Regions from separate parts of the Labrys sp. KB_33_2 genome, predicted to be linked through region 3. Evidence: predicted binding sites of a transcription regulator. Region 3 holds the regulator's gene; each other region holds the start of a gene.
The links. Region 3 encodes PhoB, which activates phosphate uptake and scavenging genes when phosphate is short. Its sites were predicted from a motif close to TGTCATNNANCTGTCAT; they were not measured.

Region 1 (6,379 bases), on a different contig from region 3:
TGCTTTGTCATGGCCTGCTCCATATGTGTAATATGCACATAATAGGAGACTGAATATGTCGTCAACCAACAATGTGCAAAATACACATATTAGCTCGCTGCTGCGTGAGCTTCACGGCGCTCTGATTGACATCGTCAGCGTGATGAACCGCCCCCAGCGTGACGAGGCGATGGTGCGGGCAGCCGGCATCTCTCTCGATCGCGCTCTGTTTCCGTTGCTGGTCATGGTGGAGCGGCTCGGCCCGATCGGCGTGGTGGAATTGGCCGACCGCGTGGGGCGCGACTACACGACAGTCAGCCGGCAGGTGGCAAAACTGGAGAGCCTCGGCCTGGTGGATCGTCAGGGCAGCATTGCCGATCGACGTATTCGCGAGGCGACCATCACGCCCAAAGGCAAGGCGATGACCGATCTGGTCGATGCCGCTCGCGAGAAGATGGGCCGTGCGATCTTTGCCGGATGGGAGGACAGCGACTTTAGCGAGCTCGTGCGGCTCATGCGCAGATTTGCGGACGACATCACGGCGACTTCCCCGGAATGACCTACGGGATACCTGCCACTCCATGATCGAATTGGCTTGACCGCACACACGAAGCCAGTGCTGAAATCGCCGATATCATCCCCCCCAATTGCATCGAGTCTGGCTTATAGCCCGACATCGTGCGTTCCCCGATCGAGGGCCCGATCATGCGCTACATCGCCTTGCTGCGCGCCATCAATGTCGGGGGAAACTCGACGATCAAGATGGCCGAACTGCGCGCCCTCGGCGAAAGCCTCGGCTTCATCGGGGTCACAACCCTGCTGCAAAGCGGGAACCTCACCTTCGAGGCCGGCGAGGCAGCGGTGCCGGATCTGGAGCAGCGCTGGGAACAGGCTGTCGCCGAGAGCTTCGGCGTCCCGGCCGCCTTCATGATCCGCACCATGCCGGAATGGCAGGCCCTGATCGCAGCCAATCCCTTCCAGATCGAGGCAGAAGCGCACCCCGCCCAGTTGCTCGCCCTCCCCAGCAAGGGCGAGATTGCCGGCCCCGCGCTCGCTTCCTTGCGCGCAGCGATCCAGGGGCGCGAACGCATCGCCGCCGGTGAGCGCTGCCTCTATGCCCATTACCCGGACGGCATCGGCCGCTCCAAGCTCACCACCAAGCTGATCGAGCGCCATCTCGGTACGCTGGTAACCGGCCGCAACTGGAACACGGTCTTGAAACTGGCCGTGTAACGTTGCTGCGCAGGACAGCCAAAATCATCATCCACCCACCCGGCTGTTCAAGGCAGCCAGCAGGCTCGACAGGGCTGCCCGCGCTCGGACCGGGCTGCGCTCGCTGCCACGCAATTCCGCGCCTGCCCGCATGATCGCCTGATCGATCAGCCGCCAAAGCCTGCCGTCCCAGGGCTTCACATGGATCTCGGCATTTTGCCAGACCGCCTCGAAATCGCCGATCCGCTTCTCGGCGGCCTCCAGATCTTCCTTCGAAGCCAGCGCGATCGTTTCGGTCGCCATGACCTCGAGCATCAGGAGGTCCTGCCACGGATTGGCAACAACCGTCACCGGCTTGGGCGTGGAAACCAGCACCGGCAGGGCAGCCAAGGGAGCGAGCAGCCAAAGGCAGAGGAAATAGATCCGCATGTCGAAGGTCCAGAGCGCGATGCCGTTCCGCCCGCGCTCGGGGATCTTGCTAGATCGGGATTACGCCGACATTGCCGCTTTCATACGGATTTGTGATGGCGGTTTCCTACCAACCGAGTTCGCGCAGATACGCGGCGCGGGCACCGACGCCCGTATGGGTGAAATCGGTGAAGACGCCATCCACGCCCAGGCGGAAGAACTTCAGATATTCCAGGCTCGGATCGCCGCGATAGTCGGCGGCCAGATATTTCTTCTCGTTCCGGAAAGTGAAAACATGCACGAACAGGCCCGCCTTGTGCGCGTCGGCGACGAGGCTGGTCGGATCCTGGGTCGAAGCATCAGGCGTCGATCCCTTGAAGGGCGTGCCATCGGCATTGATTTCCTTCCAGGGCGAGATCTTGAGCGAGACGATCTGAGGCTTCCAGGGACCGATGCCGTCGGCATAGCTCTTGATCTCCGCCAGGCCCGTCGGGCTCAGCATGGCGTCGAACCAGCGCGGGTCGCCCGAGACGGTCCAATCGAAGGGGCGGGAATTGGTGATGTCGTCATAGAGGACCTTGCCGGTCTTGAAGTCGATGCCATCCCCATCGATGAGCTGGACCTGCCGGGTCTCCAGACCGTGCTTGCGCATATATTTCAAGCTGCTCGGCTCAAAGCTCTGCACCAGGATGGGGGCTTCCTTGGTGTTGAGGCCATTGTCCTTGATGATCTTGATCAGGGCATCTTCGAGCGGACGGCTGCCCGGCGCGCCGCAGCCATTGGCGATGGCCTGCGCATTGTTCCAGGATGGGTTCTTGGTTTCCGGATAGACGGCGATCGGGCGTCCGGTTTCCTTGCTCTTGGCCTTGGCGATGTCGATGACCTCCTGGAAGCTGAGGATCGGGAACTTGCCGTTGAACACCTTCGGCCGCTCATTTGCCGCGTCATAGGTGGTGCCGGCGACCCAATTCTTCAGCTCGGCCATGGTGAAATCGGTGATCGACCAATCATTGGTATGGTCTTCGCCGTCGACAACCAGGGACTTCAGCACCGATTGGGGATTGGCCGGATCGGTCAGGTCGGTGAGGTATTCGGCAGGTCCGCTGGTCGGCGACTGGGGCCATTTCACCTTGACCGTGACCCCGGGCACCGTGCGTCTGCGGGCGGCGACCTCAGCATTGGTCTTGGCCACCTCCACAACGTTGGTATTGTCGCTCAGCCAGGGATTGTGGCGCGCCACCAGCACGCAATCCTTGGTCAAATGCAGATCCTCTTCCAGCGCATCCGTCCCGAGGGCCGCGGCCAGATCATAGGAAGCCTCCGTCTCTTCCGGCGCGAGGCCCGGCAGGCCACGATGTCCGATGACCAGCGGCGGCTTGCCGTCGAGGGTCAGAAAAGACTTGGCGCCTGTCGGTGCGCTAGCGGTTTGAGCAAGGACTGCCGAAGACGGGGCCATGCCCACGGCGGCAGCGCCGAGCAAAGCCACACCGACAAGAGCATTCCATCTCGCGCAACCAAATTTCATGACCGGATCTCCACCCTTTGCTCGCCATCGCCCCTGAATGCCCGCCCCTATGTTCTTGTCGTAATTTTCTGACAACCGGATGACCGGTGAAGCAAGTCGACGAGAACCACGCCGTGCCATGTCCGGCCGAAACACGGACGCATCATTTTTGACCCGCAACGGGCCCCGGCTGGGAAGACAGCCGGATCTGCGCCTCAGCGATCAAAAAAGTATCACCACAACCCGTGAAACGTGGTGGCACGTAGTTTCCCCAACGGGTTAGCTTAATGGGACTGGAGAGCCATTGGCTCGACGGCAAGAGCGGCAGGGTCAAGCCGGCCGCATTTGGGGGAGACGGTCATGCCCAGGGATCCGAAACCGGCCCGGGAGAGGCGCTGCGAGCATTATCGCCAATCCACGTCATGCCGGCTCGAAACGACATTACGCGCCGCGGATCACGCGCCAGCGCTCCCAATCACCCTGCTTCTTCCAGTTGACCATGGTCCCGCGGCAAGCCGGGTCTGACGCGCCGATCAAAAAATAGCAGCGCCTTGGTACCCTGCGGCCAGCCAATGCGTTGTACCGCCAAGCTCCATCCCGGAACGCGGCGGACACCAGACCAATCTCGGCCGCGCAACGTCACCATCGATCATTCGAACAATCATAAAGTCCTAGGGAGAAAGCCCGAATGAAACTCACATCCTTGAAATCGACCGGCATCGCCGTCCTCGCCCTGTCCCTGCTTGGCAGCGCCTCTGCCCTGGCGCAGGACGCCGCCGTCAAGGACGCCACCGTGGCGTTCCTCATGCCCGATCAGGGCTCGACCCGCTATGAAGAACATGATCATCCCGGCTTCGTCGCCCAGATGAAGAAGCTGTGCGAGAGCTGCAAGGTACTCTACCAGAACGCCGACGCCAGCATCTCCAAGCAGCAGCAGCAGTTCAACTCGGTGATCACGCAGGGTGCCAAGGTCATCGTGCTCGATCCGGTCGACTCGGCCGCCGCGGCCTCCATGGTCAAGCAGGCCCAGAGCCAGGGCATCAAGGTCATCGCCTATGACCGCCCCATCCCCGACGCCAAGGCCGATTTCTACGTGTCCTTCGACAATAAGGCGATCGGCAAGGCCATTGCCGAATCCCTGGTCGAGCATCTGAAGGCGACGAAGGCGCCGACCGAGGACACCGGCGTGCTGCAGATCAACGGCTCGCCGACCGACGCCGCCGCTCGGCTGATCCGCGACGGCATCCATGAGGGCCTGAAGAGCGGCGGCTACAAGACCCTGGCCGAATTCGACACGCCCAACTGGCTGCCTTCAAACGCCCAGCAATGGGCCAGTGGCCAGATCTCGCGCTTCAGCAAGAAGATCGTCGGCGTGGTCGCTGCCAATGACGGCACCGGTGGCGGCGCGATCGCAGCCTTCAAGGCGGCCGGCTTCGACCCCGTGCCGCCCGTCACCGGCAATGATGCCACCCTCGCTGCCCTGCAGTTGATCATTGCCGGCGACCAGTACAATACCATCTCCAAACCGAGCGAGATCGTCGCCGCCGCCGCCGCCGATGTCGCCTTCGAACTCCTTGGCGGCAAGACCCCCAAGGCTGAGGCCACCCTGTTCGACACGCCCTCCAAGCTGTTCGTGCCGGTCATCGTGACCTCCGAGAACCTGAAGGCGGAGATCATCGACAAGAAGATCGCCACGGCAGATCAGCTCTGCGGCGGACGCTATGCCGAAGGCTGCAAGAAGCTCGGCATCACACAGTAAGCATGCCATCGCCCTCCCGGCCGCCCCGAGCGGCCGGGAGATCGCGGCTGCCCACACAGTCTCCGGCTTTATACATTGACGGATATCGCAGGATGCTGCCTCGCAGGAGGATGGCGCCACGGCCAAATGCATCTGTTCGAACCCCTCCAGCAGCCAGGCCTTCCCGATCCCACACATGAAAGGATTCCGGCATGACTGACCTTTCTCCCAGTTCCACATCGGCCAACGCGCCCATGGGCGAGCTCATTTTGAGCCTGCGCAATGTCTCCAAGCATTTCGGCGCCGTATCGGCCCTGACCGATATCGAACTCGACGTCCATGCCGGCGAGGTGGTGGCACTGGTCGGCGACAACGGCGCCGGCAAGTCGACCCTGGTCAAGGTGCTGGCCGGCGTCCACCAACCCAGTTCCGGCACCATCACCTTCCACGGCAAGCCGGTGACACTCTCGACGCCGAGCGACGCCCTCAATCTCGGCATCGCCACCGTCTTCCAGGATCTGGCCCTGTGCGAGAACCTCGACTCGGTCGCCAATATCTTCCTCGGTCGCGAACTCGAACCTTACCGGCTCGACGAGGTCTCGATGGAGATCAAGGCCTGGAAGCTGCTGAACGAATTGTCGGCGCGCATTCCGAGCGTGCGCGAACCCATCGCCTCGCTGTCCGGCGGCCAGCGCCAGACCGTCGCCATCGCCCGCTCGCTCCTGCTCGAACCCAGGATCATCCTGCTCGACGAGCCGACGGCAGCCCTCGGCGTCGCACAGACCGCCGAAGTGCTCGATCTCATCGAGCGCGTCCGCGATCGCGGCCTCGGCGTGGTGATGATCAGCCACAATATGGACGACGTCCGCGCCGTCGCCGACCGCATCGTGGTGCTCCGGCTCGGGCGCAACAACGGGGTCTTCACGCCTGAGGATTCTCATCAAGACCTCATCAGCGCCATTACCGGCACCGCGGAGAATTCAGTGTCCCGGCGCGCCACGCGGCTTCAGGGACAAGGCGCCACCGAGGGTAGGCAGAGCCAGAGCCAGGAGAGCCGGCCATGAGCAGCAACATCGACCAAAGTCGGTCTGAACCGGCTACCGCCAAAACGCCGCTCGACCGCGCCGATGTCCGCGTGAAGCATGACGACAGCATCGGCGGCGCCATCAGCGCCTTCCTGGAACGCATACGCTCGGGCGATCTCGGCTTCCTACCGGTGATCGTCGGCCTGATCCTGATCTGCATCGTGTTCCAGAGCCTGAGTCCGGTGTTTCTCTCGGCCAACAATCTGGTCAACCTGCTGTTCGACTGCTCGACAGTCGGCGTGATCGCCCTCGGCATCGTCTGCATCCTGATGCTGGGCGAGATCGACCTTTCGGTCGGCTCGGTGAGCGGCCTGTCCTCGGCTTTGCTCGGCGTGCTGTGGGTTAACATGAACTGGCCGGTGGCGCTCGCCATTCCCGCCGCGGTCCTGGCAGGCATGGCGATCGGCGCCGTCTACGCATTCCTGTTCAACCGTTTCGGTATGCCGAGCTTCG
Region 2 (6,379 bases), on a different contig from region 3:
CCTGGATCTCGGCGAGCAGCAGGTCGAACAGATCGAGGTCGGAAAGGTCGTGAATATGGTTGACCAGGACGGCGACGAGATTGACGGTCTTGGTCGTCAGGCTCTGCGCCAGGAGGTTGACGCGGTAGCCGAGTTCGGCGGCCGCGGCCAGGACGCGATCGCGCTTGGCGCCGGACACCGGTCGCTTGGAGGCGGAGAGCGCGCGCGAGGCCACGGCCCTGGAGACGCCGGCGAGTGCGGCAACGTCGCTGATGGTCGGTGCTGCCTTGCGCCTCATGAGGCCTTGCACGCTCCTTGCCGGAAATTCGAAACCATGACTGACGACACGCCCTAAAGCATTTTTCAGAAAGGTCGATAGATTTTCGCCTGGAAAATACGTCAAAACAACGAGTTAGAGCAAAGCACGATTCAGGGAAATCGTACTTTGCTCTAATACAGGAAACAGCGGCTTGGAAGGTCTCTTCTGTCAATGACGATCTGCTTCGATATCGGCGGCTCCGCCATCAAGGCGGCTGTCGCCACGCCTCAAGGCGAGATCAGGCCCTTTGCCCGCGTTGCAACGCCGCTCGGCGATTTCGAGGCCTTCGTGCAGGTGCTCGCGGATCTCAGAAGGCAAGCAGGGGGCGGGGCTGGCGGCGGCGTCGCCTTGTCCATCACCGGCGTCGTCGATCCGCGCAGCGAGATTATCACCTGCGCCAACATTCCCTGCCTCGACGGGCGGCGGCTGGGCCCCGACCTTGCCGAACGCCTGGGCGTGCCGGTGCATGTTGCCAATGACGCCGACTGCTTCGCCCTTGCCGAGGCTGTGAAAGGCGTTGGGCGCGGGCATCGCATCGTTTTCGGCATCATCCTCGGCACGGGCATCGGTGGCGGCCTGGTCATCGACGGGCGGATCCTAACCGGCGCGGGCGGTTTTGCCGGCGAATGGGGGCATGGACCGGTGGCGGCGACGCAATCGGGTAATCCGCCGGTCGCGCTCCCCCGCTTCGCCTGCGGCTGTGGCCAGAAAGGCTGCGTCGATACGGTTGGAGGAGCCCGCGGCCTCGAAAGGCTGCATCGCCACCTTACCGGCGTTGAGCGCGACAGTACCGAGATCATCGCGGCCTGGCGGGCCGGCGAGGCCGCGGCGGCGCGCAGCGTGGCTTGCCAGGTCGATCTCGTCGCCTCTCCCCTGGCCTTGGCCGTCAATATCGTCGGCGCCGACATAGTGCCGGTCGGGGGCGGCCTTGCCAGCGTGCCGGAATTGATCGCAAGGCTGGACGAGGCGGTGCGCGGCCGCATCCTGCGGCACTCCCCGGAGCCGCTGGTGGTGCCCAGCATCCTCGCGCCGGAACCCGGGCTGATCGGCGCGGCCCTGCTCACCCGCCAGGGAGAACGCCTATGACCGCCTTGCTTGAAATCTGCGTTGCCGACGCCCACAGCCTCGAAGCCGCGATCGAGGGTGGCGCCGATCGCATCGAACTGTGCTCGGCGCTCGAACTCGGTGGCCTGACGCCATCATCAGGGCTGATGCGGCTGGCGGCGCAGGCGCCGATCCCGGTCTATGCCATGATCAGGCCGCGGGCCGGCGATTTCGTGTTCTCCGCGCGGGAAAGCGAGATCATGCTTGATGATATCGAGGCAGCGGGAGGAGCAGGGCTCGCCGGCGTGGTGCTGGGTGCCTCCCAGCCCGGCGGCCAGCTCGACGAGGCCCTGCTGTCGCGCCTGCGGGTGCAGGCGCAGGGGCTCGGCACCACGCTGCATCGCGCTTTCGATCTCGTTCCCGAGCCGCTGGCGGCTCTGGAGACGGCCGTTGCTCTCGGCTTTGAACGCATCCTCACATCGGGAGGAGCCGTCACCGCGCCCGAGGGGCTGGAGGCGTTGCTGCGCCTGCATCGGGCCGCCCGGGGGCGGATCGGCATCATGCCGGGTTCGGGCTTGACGCCGGCCAATATCGCTCCATTGCTGGCGGCGCTTCCCGTCTCCGAGGTGCACAGTTCCTGTTCCGCCGCCGGGGAGCCATGGAGCGCCGAGGCCGTCCGCCTGGGCTTCGCCGTGGGGCGGCGGCGCCAGACCCGCGCCGACATCGTCTGCACTTTCCGCAGGGCGATGGCATAAGCCGGAAAAGAAATGGCCGCCCGAAGGCGGCCATTCCGGCGAACAAGATGTGCCGCCTCAGAGGACCTGGCGCAGCACCACGAAGAGAAGGAAGGACAGCGCCATCGAGGCGGGCAAAGTGAGTATCCAGGCCATCAGCAGGTTACGCACCGTCGACATCTGCAGCCCGGTGCCATTGGCCGCCATGGTGCCGGCGACACCCGACGACAGCACATGGGTGGTCGACACCGGCAGGCCGAGATAGTCGGCAGCACCGATCGTCGCCGCGGCAACGATCTCGGCCGAGGCACCCTGGCCATAGGTCAGGTGGGTCTTGCCGATCTTCTCGCCGACCGTCACCACGATGCGCTTCCAGCCCACCATGGTGCCGAGGCCAAGGGCCAGGGCTATGGCGACTTTCACCCAGGTCGGGATGAACTTGGTCGTGTTGTCGGTGGCGGTGTGATAGGTCTTGATCGTCTTCAGATCGGCGTCCGACACCGGCAGCAGCTTCTTGGAATCGATCAGCTTCAGGGCCTCGCCGATCAGATACATGTCGTTGCGGGTATTGGAGACCAGTCCTGCGGGCACTGCCGAGGCCGAGCCGTAAGGCGAGAGCTGGGAGGTGGTCTGCTCGATGAAGGTCTTCAGGGCTGGCGTCGTCTCGTCGTTCCAACTGCGCGTGCGCACCGCCTCGGAGACCTTGGCCTTGGCATCGGCGGGAGCGACCGTCGCGCCCGGCTTGATGTAGTTGCCCAGGACCGAACCCGCCGCGCTCGAAGCAGCCTTGTAGGTCTCGAGATAGTTGATGTCGGGCGTGCGGTTGAGGGCGAAGGCGGTGGGTACCACGCCGATCAGGATCAGCATGATCAGGCCCATGCCCTTCTGGCCGTCATTGGAGCCGTGGAAGAAGCTGACCAGTGTGCAGGTCAGGATCAAAAGGCCGCGGATCCACAGCGGGGGCGGCTGATTGCCTTTCGGCTCGACATAGAGAGCCTTGTTCCGCACCACGAGCTTCATCACCAGCAGCAGGGCGCCGGCCAGCACGAAGCCGAACACCGGCGAGACCAGCAAGGACAGGCCGATATTCTTGGCCTGGGACCAGTCGACGCCGCTGGTGGCGGAACCGGCAGGGGCCAGGAACTGGTTGGCGAGGCCGACACCGATGATCGAGCCGACCATGGTGTGGGAGCTCGAGGCCGGCAGGCCGAAATACCAGGTGCCCAGGTTCCAGACGATGGCGGCGATCAGCAGAGCGAACACCATGGCCAGGCCCGCGCTCGAACCGACCTGCATGATGAGTTCCACCGGCAGCAGCGAGATGATGCCGAAGGCGACCGCGCCACTCGCGGTGAGCACGCCGAGGAAGTTGAAGAAGCCCGACCAGATCACCGCAAATTCGGCCGGCAGCGAATGGGTGTAGATCACCGTCGCCACCGCATTGGCGGTATCGTGGAAGCCGTTGACGAATTCGAAGCCGAGGGCGATCAGCAGGGCGAGGCCGAGCAGAATCCACGGCACTGCCACGGCGCCCGTGAGATCGGCGGCCAGTGCGTAGCAGACATAGCCGAGGCCCCCGAGCAGGATCACGGCGATCGCGATGTTGGGCAAGCTGCCAAGAGAGTTCGGCCTATCGAGCGGATGGCCGCTCCTCTGGCCAGATGTAACGTCCGTCATCTCCAAACACCCCCGTGTTTCCATGGTCTGGCGACCCTTAGGCGGGGTTCGTGAAGGTTGGATGACAAAATGTTAATCTTGACCGGTGACGAGGAAGAAGGCGGCTGATCAGGGCTCTTTCGTCGAGGGAAGCAGCCGCTGCCGCCAGAGAAGCTGCACCGCCCGGTCGAAATCGGCAGTGGCCTTCTCGAAGGCTCCGAGCTGTCGATGGACGATGCTGCGCTTGAAGAGGGCATCGGCATGGCCGGGATCGAGCGCGATCACCCTGTCATAATCGGCGATCGCCGCGGGAAAGGCCTGTTTGTATTGATAGGCAAGAGCCCGTCCGTAAACGGCGTCGACAGCATCGGGCTTGAGTTCGATCGCCTTGCTGAATTCAGCAATTGCCCTGTCGAAGTCCTGCTCGTCGGGCCGTGCCGGAGTGGCGTCGGCCGGAGTGGTTTCGGATGCGGACATGCGGACGAAACGCCTTTGCACCTCTACGGAACCTGCCGAAACTGCAACGAAGCTCCCCTCAATCGCTGCAAGAGTCATGAGGTCCACTCGAAAGAACCTGCTCACATATGAGCAGCAACGTTGGGGAATGTCCATGGCGTTGCGTTAGAGCGTCTTGCGATGAGGCGGAATTACCGGGAAACTCTGCCTAGAGGGCAGGGGGCTTCAGTTGCGCAGACGCTCGAGGGCGAGCTTGCGCCCCGCCATGGCCTGCGGCAGGCCTGGATTGAGCTGCAAGGCACGATCGTAGTCGGCCAGCGCGCGCTCGAAATCGCCGCGCTTGCGATGGGCGCCTGCCCGATTGAGAAAGGCCAGTGCGTTGCTGCCATCAAGCCTGATCGCTTTGTCGAGATCGGCGATGGCGCGTGCGGTGTCGTCGGCATTGGCGTAGGCGGTGCCGCGATTGTAGAGGGCCTGTGCATTGTCCGGCGCCAGGCCGACCGCCAGGCTGTAATCGGCGATCGCCTTGTCGAGCGCACCCATGTGATGATGAGCGGCGCCGCGCCCGAGCAAGGCGGCGATATTGTTGGGCCTCAAGCGCAAGGCCTCGTCATAGTCGGCCACGGCGCCGTTGAAATCGTGGCGGTGGTCCTTGGCGATGGCCCGGTTGAAGAAGGCGGACCAGTCCCGGCGGTTGAGGCCGATGGCCTGGTCGAAATCGGCGATGGCCCCAATATCGTCACCCCTGAGGCCGCGGACGGCACCCCGCAGGCGCAGGGCCTCGGCATGGCGCGGGTTGAATTTCAGCGCCCTATCATAGTCGGCGATGGCGAGAGCGAATTCCCTGCGGCTGGCACGGGCATAGCCCCGCGACGTCAGGGCGAGCACGTGCTTGGGATTGAGCCGGATTACGCTGTCATAGGCCAGAATGGCTTGCTCGATATCACCCTGGCGGCCATAGAGCCCGGCCAGCGCGTAGAATCCGTCGGGGTTGCGCGGATCGAGAAGCGTGGCCCGGTGCAGATCCTCCAGCGCCCGGGCCGGCTGCTTCTTGGCGGCATAGGCACTGCCGCGCGCGATCAGGGCGATCGCCCTGGCCCCATCGTCGACGCCGCCCAGATCCACAATCGAGGTGCAGGCGATGATGACGCGGTCCGGCGCGCCCTGTCGGCAGGCCTTCCAGTCGAGCGGCTGGGCAGGACCGTGCGGATGGAGCGCCAGGAAGGCCGGAACCAGGGCTTTGAGAGGCAGCATCGTGGAAGTCGCGGTGGGGCGGTAAACGCAGCCCACCATCTATAGGCGCGATCGGTGGCGTGGGAAACGGCTGCCTTAGAGCGTTTTGTGATTTGGCGTAATCGCCAAGAATCGCCAAGAATCGCAAAGACGCTCCAGACAATCCATTGGATTGGTTTGGAACCAAAGAGCGAGAGCAAAGCAGCGTTTCCGTCTAAACGCACTTTGCTCCAGGGGCGGCGGACCCGTCAGTTGCCCCGGGAAGCCGTTATCCCCTTCTGCCCCTGGATACGGCGCATTCGTGGGAGAGGAAACCGGGATGCCCGTTATCCCTGGAGGGGCATTCCGTCCACTTCGAATGCCTGGATGAAAAGGCGCTTCTTTGCTTTTCCCTTGACTTTGCACTGCGAAAAGCGCAGCAACCGTGTGTAACGACCGCTCGGGGGTTCGCGCGGCGCGCTGGTTTTTGGCTTTTTGAGAAGCAGCGCCTCACCTCCCGGCCGTCCCCAATAACATTCCGCTGCTCCCATCCGCGCGTGGGTCGCGATATCGCCGTACCGCCTCATCATGCCTTTCCGGCTGACGACGGACTTGCGATCGCGGACCCGGACGGTGGCGCGCTGCTGTCCGCTCGATGAGCGTGGCATGAAGGATTTGATGTGACTTCCGAAGTAACTTTTGCAGCGCTCGGCCTGGCCGAGCCGCTTTTGCGTGCGCTTGACGCCGCCAACTATGTGACCCCCACCCCGATCCAGCACAAGGCCATTCCCGCCCTCCTCGAGGGGCGCGACATGATGGGCCTGGCGCAGACCGGCACTGGCAAGACGGCTGCCTTCGCGCTGCCGATCCTGCAGCGCCTGTCGAAGTCCCGCCACGGTGCCGGCGCCAAGGGCACCCGCGCCCTGATTCTGGCCCCGACCCGCGAGCTGGCCCTGCAGATCGACGAGAGCTTCCGCTC
Region 3 (6,379 bases):
AAGACCCAGGTGCTCAACGGCCCCTTCGCCGACACCAGGGAACAACTCGGCGGTTTCTACATCATCGATGTGCCGGACCTGGATGCCGCGATCGGCTGGGCTGCGCGTTGCCCGAGTGCAGCCATCGGTACCATCGAGGTCCGGCCGGTGTGGGACCCAAGGATTATTGAACCAAGCGAGCCGATCCGGTGCCTTCCGCCCCCGCCGTCGAACTTGCCGAAATCGTCGCGCGACGCAGCTATGGCAGGCTCGTCGCCCTTCTCGCGGCACGTTCGGGCGACATTGCGGGGGCGGAGGACGCCCTGGCCGACGCCTTTGCGGCGGCTTTGGAACATTGGCCGGCGGGCAGTGTGCCCGCCAATCCCGAAGCCTGGCTCCTGACCGCGGCCCGGCGCCGGCAGATCGACGCGGCCCGCCGCGCCAAGCTGCGCGGCGAAAAGGCGGACGAGGTCATCCGCCATGTCGAGGCCCTCGCCTCCGAGCAGGCCGAACAGCCTGTCATTCCCGATGAGCGCCTGCGCCTGATGTTCGCTTGTGCTCATCCCTCGCTCGATGCCGCCGTGCGCGCGCCCTTGATCCTGCAGACGATATTGGGGTTCGACGCCGGCGCGATCGCCAGCGCCTTCCTGGTTTCACCTGCGGCGATGAGCCAGAGATTGGTGCGGGCCAAGCTCAAGATCAAGCAGGCCGCCATCCCCTTCCGGATCCCGGAACCCGACGAGTTGCCCGGTCGTCTCGAAGCGGTACTGGAGGCCGTCTATGCCGTCTATGCCGAGGGCTGGGCCGATCCCGAAGGGGCGCAGGCCCGCGAGCGCAATCTGTCGGTGGAAGGCATCTGGCTCGGCCGGTTGCTGGTCTCGCTCCTGCCCGGCGAGCCGGAAGTGCTCGGCCTGCTGGCCCTGATGCTGCATGCCGAGGCGAGGCGGGCTGCACGCCGTAGCCCGGTCGGCGACTATATCCCGTTGGAACAGCAGGATACCACGCTTTGGGATGCCGCCCTGATCGAGGAGGCTGAGGCTTTGCTCGCCAGGGCCGGGCAGGCGCGACAGATCGGTCGCTATCAGCTCGAAGCCGCGCTGCAATCGGCCCATGCCAATAGGCGCATCTGCGCGACGACGGACTGGGCCGCGATCGTCACGCTGTATGAGGCCTTGGTACTACTGACCGCGTCCCCCGTCGCTGCCATCAACAGAGCCGTGGCGCTCGCCCGTCTTGCGGGACCGCAAGCCGGATTGGCCGGGCTCGACGAGGTCGCCAGCGACAGGCGGATCGCCGATTACCAGCCTTATTGGGCTGCACGCGCGGACTTGCTGGCCCGCGCCGCAAGGCAGGAGGAGGCCCGCAACGCCTATTCGCGGGCGATCGGGCTGGAGAGTGATCCCGTCATCCGCCGTTATCTGCAAGGGCGCCTGGCGGCTCTGGGCTGATATCGGCGCCTGCAGAAGCTATTGGGGATAGCGGCCATTGAAGGGCGGGGCCTCGATCCACCATTGCGGTGTATAGGCGCGCTTGATCGGGCAACGGATCAATGTGTCTTCATCGAGCCACAGCTGCCGCTCGGGGGCGGGGGTCATCACGATGGTTTCCGCCGTGCCGGAGCGGCCGCTTCGCAGGGCCTGGTCCTGCGCCGGCGAGCTGCCGCATCGAAGCTGCAGCGTCGCCTGGAACTTGGCGCTGGAAGGCTCCTCGCCATCGGCCTCGATGACCGCGCAATATTTGCCGTAGAGCTGGATGGCAGGACCGGCTGCCCGTAGAAGCTGCACGGAAACCCGGTTGCCTGGCGTCGCCCCCTGCTTGTCGCAGCCATCGTCCTGCAAGGCATAGATGCCGTCGGCATAGTTGCCCGCCCTCTGGGCATAGGACGTGCGCGTGGCGGGCGCGCGTCCGGCCTGCCTGACGGACAAGACGGTCCTGATCTGCCTGCTGCCATCGGGTGCGACCTCCACCATGGCCTCGACCTCGCATCGCGAGCCTTCCTTGCAGATACCGGCGACTTGCTCCTGCATGTCGCTGTCGGCTGCGATGAAGCAATCCTTGCCGATATAGGAGCCCGCCAAGCCGGAGCCGGTACCGAACTCGCCCGAACACAAGGTTTTCTTGAGCTTGGCCGCTGCGGCATCGCTGGGAAGCAGCGCCAACGAACTGGCAGTCAAAAGCGACGCGACGAGCAAGGAACGGATCATGGCAACCCCGGCATTTTCTTTGGCAAGTCGTCTTATCGCAAGCCTCTGAAATCGCCTAGATCGGGCGAGTACCGGGTACGTGATGCGACAAGGCCGGCGGCGAGCCGCCGGCCTTGTTGTCGGGCGATGAAATATCCGTCCTAGGCCTGCTTGGCGAAGGTCTCGTCGAAGGAATAGCCGGCGCCGCGAACCGTGCGGATCGGGTCGATCTCGCGCGTGCGGTTCATCGCCTTGCGCAGTCGCCCGACATGCACGTCGACCGTGCGCTCGTCGATATAGACGTCGCGGCCCCAGACGCTGTCGAGCAATTGCTCGCGTGCGAATACGCGTCCCGGCGCCTGCATCAGGAATTCGAGCAGGCGGAATTCGGTCGGGCCGAGGCGGATCTCGCGATTGCCGCGATGAACGCGCTTGGTCTCGCGGTCGAGGGAAATGTCACCGGCCTTGAGCAGGGAGGCGACGTGATCGGGCTTGGCCCGACGCAGCAGAGCGCGGACGCGGGCCGAGAGTTCCGGCACGGAGAAGGGCTTGACGACATAATCGTCGGCGCCGGTGGCCAGACCCCGCACACGCTCGGTTTCCTCGCCACGCGCCGTGAGCATGATCACGGGCAGGCGCTCGGTTTCCGGCCGCATGCGGATGCGCCGGCACAATTCGATACCCGACAACCCCGGCAGCATCCAGTCCAGCAATACCAGATCCGGCACGCTTTCGCGCAGGCGGATCTCGGCATCGTCACCGCGCGCCACACTGTCAACCTCATAGCCTTCGGCTTCGAGATTGTAGCGCAGCAGCAGGGTCAATGCTTCTTCGTCCTCGACGATCAGAACCTTGGGAGGCATGGCCTATCCCTTGTTACTTAGCCGGCACAGGAAGGTCGACGAGATCGGTGCTGTTGTCCGCCTTGGGCCGCTCGCCGGCCGGCGATTCACCGGTCACCAGGTAATGCACCGTCTCGGCGATGTTGGTGGCATGGTCGCCGATGCGCTCGATGTTCTTGGCGCAGAACAGCAGATGGGTGCAGAAGCCGATATTGCGCGGATCTTCCATCATGTAGGTCAGCAATTCGCGGAACAGCGAGGTGTACATCGCATCGATCTCGCCGTCCGAACTCCAGACCGAGAGCGCTTCTTCAACATTGCGCTGGGCGAAGGCGTCGAGGACCTGCTTGAGCTGCTCGAGCACCAGGTCAGCCATATGGTCGAAACCGCCGAAGAGCTGGGCCGGCTGCGCATGGCTGTGGATGGCGACCACGCGCTTGGCGACGTTCTTGCCGAGGTCGCCGATGCGTTCGAGATCGTTGGCCACCCGCAGGGCCGAGACGATTTCGCGCAGGTCGAGTGCCAGTGGCTGGCGCTTGGCGATGACCAGGATAGCCCGGTCCTCGACCTGGCGCTGGAGCTTGTCGATCGCCAGATCGAGCTCGATCACGGCCTTGGCGCGCTGGGTGTCGCGCTTGAGCAGGGCTTCGACGCTGTCGGCTACGCTCTTCTCTGCATAGCCACCCATTTCGGCGATCATGTTGCGCAATTCGCGCAATTCCTGATCGAAGGATGTAACGATGTGGTCGGACATGCCGCCTCCAAATGAATTCGACGCTGGCCGAGGGATCAGCCGAAGCGGCCGGTGATGTAATCCTGCGTACGGCTGTCGTTCGGGGTGGTGAACATCTTGTTGGTCTGGCCGACCTCGATGAGGTCACCCAGATAGAAGAAGGCCGTCACATCCGCGCAACGCGCCGCCTGCTGCATATTGTGCGTGACGATGACGATGGTGAAGTCCCGCTTCAATTCGTCGATCAGTTCCTCGATCTTGGCGGTCGAGATCGGATCGAGCGCGGAGGTCGGCTCGTCCAGCAGCACGACTTCGGGCTTCACCGCGATGGTGCGGGCGATGCACAGGCGCTGCTGCTGGCCACCGGACATGCCGAGCGCAGAGGCGTGCAGGCGGTCCTTGACCTCGTTCCACAGGGCGGCCTTGGTCAGGCACCATTCGACGCGCTGATCCATTTCCGCCTTGGAGATCGACTCATGCAGGCGCACGCCGAAGGCGATGTTGTCATAGATCGACATCGGGAAGGGCGTGGGCTTCTGGAACACCATGCCGATGCGGGCGCGCAGCACTGCAGGATCGATCTCCTTGCCGATGACGTTCTGACCATCGAGCAGCACGCGGCCCTTGGCAGTCTGGCCCGGATAGAGGTCGTACATGCGGTTGAGCACGCGCAGCAGGGTGGACTTGCCGCAGCCGGAAGGGCCGATCATGGCCGTGACCTGCCGGTCGATCATGTCGAGATTGATGCCCTTGAGCGCATGCTTCTCGCCATAGAAGAAGTCGAGATTCTCGACCTTGAGCTTCACGGCGGCGGCTGGATTGGCGATGGGGCGTTCGGCAACCGCGATGGAGGCTTGTGGAGTAGCGGACATGGGATCACTCATTTCTTGGGAGCGAGCACGAAGCGGGTCAGAATATTGAGCGCCAACACGCCGGCGGTGATGAGGAGGGCGCCGCTCCAGGCCACCGAGACGGCCTTGGGGTCGGGATAAGGCGCGAGCTGGTAGATGGCGGCCGGCAAGCTGGCAAAGGCATTGCCGAGGTTGAGCGACCAGTTGGAATTGCCGAAGGCTGTCAGCAGCAGGGGTGCGGTCTCGCCGGCGGCGCGGGCCAGGGCCAGCAGGATGCCGGTGACGATACCGGTGCGGGCCGAGCGCCAGGTCACGGAGGTGATGACCTTCCACATCGGCGACCCCAGCGCGAAGGCGGCTTCGCGCAGGCTGATCGGCACCAGGGCCAGCATGTCCTCGGTGGTGCGCACGACCACCGGCAGGATGATGATGGCGAGGGCGACCACGCCGGCCCAGCCGGAGAAGCCGCCCGTCGTCACCACGATCATCTGGTAGACGAACAGGCCGATCAGGATGGACGGCGCCGAAAGCAGGATGTCGTTGATGAAGCGCACCGCGTCGGCGAACTTGCTGCCGCGCCCCGCCTCGGCGAGGAAGGTGCCAGCCATGATGCCGATCGGCGCGCCGATGAGGAGGGCGAGCAAGACCATGGCGAAAGAGCCGACGATGGCATTGCGCAGGCCGCCATCAGCCATGTCCTTGGTGAAGAGGTCCAAGGTCAGCGAGGGCAGGCCCTCGCGCAGCAGGGTGTACAGGATCCAGGTGAGCGCCAGAAGGGAGATCGCGGCAAAGCCGATGGAGACGACTTTGTAGGCGTAGTCGAGGGCACGACGGCGGGCGAGGCGGGCGTTGCCGTGGGCGAGATGGGCCATGATGCTCTCCCTTACTTGGCGTTGCTGCGCACGAGCATGCGGGAGATCGCAAGCACGATGAAGGAAATCACGAAGAGCACGAAACCGAGCTCCAGCAGCGACTGGCTGCGCAGCGAGCCGGCAGGCGCGTCGGGAAATTCGTTGGCGATGGTGGAGGCGATGGTCGCCCCCGAGGAGAACAGCGATGCCGATATGCGGTTGGCGTTGCCGATGACGAAGGTCACGGCCATGGTCTCGCCGAGGGCACGGCCGAAGCCGAGCATCACGGCACCGACGAGCGCGGTCCGGCCATAGGGCACCGAGACGTTGCGGAAGACCTCATAGGTGGTGGCGCCGACGCCATAGGCCGATTCCTTCAGCATGGCGGGCACGGCTTCGAGGATCTCGACGAACATCGCGGTGATGAAGGGAATGATCATCAGCGCCAGGATGATGCCGGCGGTCAGCATGCCGGCGCCGTTGGTGGGGCCCTTGAACAGATAGCCGAGCACCGGCACATGCGAGAGGACGGAGATGATCGGCGGATAGATCGTCTGGGCCAGGATCGGCGCCACGATCAGAGAGCCCCACATGCCGAAGATGATCGAGGGCACGGCCGCCAGGAGCTGGATGGCAATACCGATCGGCCGCCGCACGCTCTGCGGCGCGATCTCGGTCAGGAAGAAGGCGATGCCGAAGGACATCGGCAGGGCGATGATCAGCGCCAGCAGGCCGGTGAACAGCGTGCCGTAGATCATCACCCCGGCGCCGAATTTCTCGGTGACGGGGTTCCAGGCGGTTGACCAGTAGAAGCTCGGCCCGAAATGGGCCAGCGCCGGCCAGCCGCCATAGAACAGCAGCACGACGATCGAGCAGAGCAGGATAAGCACGAGAGAGCCGCAACCATAGAGGGCGGCCTTGAAGATGGGATCCAGGTTGG

Region 1: the regulator PhoB is predicted to act here: its motif matches at 3,193-3,209, upstream of AB4037_RS28605 (glycerophosphodiester phosphodiesterase family protein).
Region 2: the regulator PhoB is predicted to act here: its motif matches at 3,804-3,820, upstream of AB4037_RS23730 (inorganic phosphate transporter).

Annotation. Positions count from the first base shown of each region.
Region 1 covers NZ_JBFREW010000019.1:109,736-116,114, reverse strand. Annotated here, with positions in the region: gene AB4037_RS28625 (FAD-dependent oxidoreductase) at 1-11, opposite strand, end outside; gene AB4037_RS28620 (MarR family winged helix-turn-helix transcriptional regulator) at 56-538, shown strand; gene AB4037_RS28615 (DUF1697 domain-containing protein) at 685-1,212, shown strand; gene AB4037_RS28610 (hypothetical protein) at 1,240-1,620, opposite strand; gene AB4037_RS28605 (glycerophosphodiester phosphodiesterase family protein) at 1,727-3,124, opposite strand; gene AB4037_RS28600 (ABC transporter substrate-binding protein) at 3,792-4,862, shown strand; gene AB4037_RS28595 (ATP-binding cassette domain-containing protein) at 5,054-5,905, shown strand; gene AB4037_RS28590 (sugar ABC transporter permease) at 5,902-6,379, shown strand, end outside.
Region 2 covers NZ_JBFREW010000014.1:33,681-40,059, reverse strand. Annotated here, with positions in the region: gene AB4037_RS23745 (LacI family DNA-binding transcriptional regulator) at 1-277, opposite strand, end outside; gene AB4037_RS23740 (ROK family protein) at 470-1,384, shown strand; gene AB4037_RS23735 (copper homeostasis protein CutC) at 1,381-2,097, shown strand; gene AB4037_RS23730 (inorganic phosphate transporter) at 2,155-3,753, opposite strand; gene AB4037_RS23725 (tetratricopeptide repeat protein) at 3,862-4,209, opposite strand; gene AB4037_RS23720 (tetratricopeptide repeat protein) at 4,414-5,442, opposite strand; gene AB4037_RS23715 (DEAD/DEAH box helicase) at 6,081-6,379, shown strand, end outside.
Region 3 covers NZ_JBFREW010000001.1:28,901-35,279, forward strand. Annotated here, with positions in the region: partial or broken gene AB4037_RS00125 (YciI family protein) at 1-144, shown strand, start outside; gene AB4037_RS00130 (RNA polymerase sigma factor) at 189-1,427, shown strand; gene AB4037_RS00135 (hypothetical protein) at 1,446-2,183, opposite strand; gene phoB (phosphate regulon transcriptional regulator PhoB) at 2,324-3,025, opposite strand; gene phoU (phosphate signaling complex protein PhoU) at 3,039-3,758, opposite strand; gene pstB (phosphate ABC transporter ATP-binding protein PstB) at 3,794-4,621, opposite strand; gene pstA (phosphate ABC transporter permease PstA) at 4,618-5,460, opposite strand; gene pstC (phosphate ABC transporter permease subunit PstC) at 5,472-6,379, opposite strand, start outside.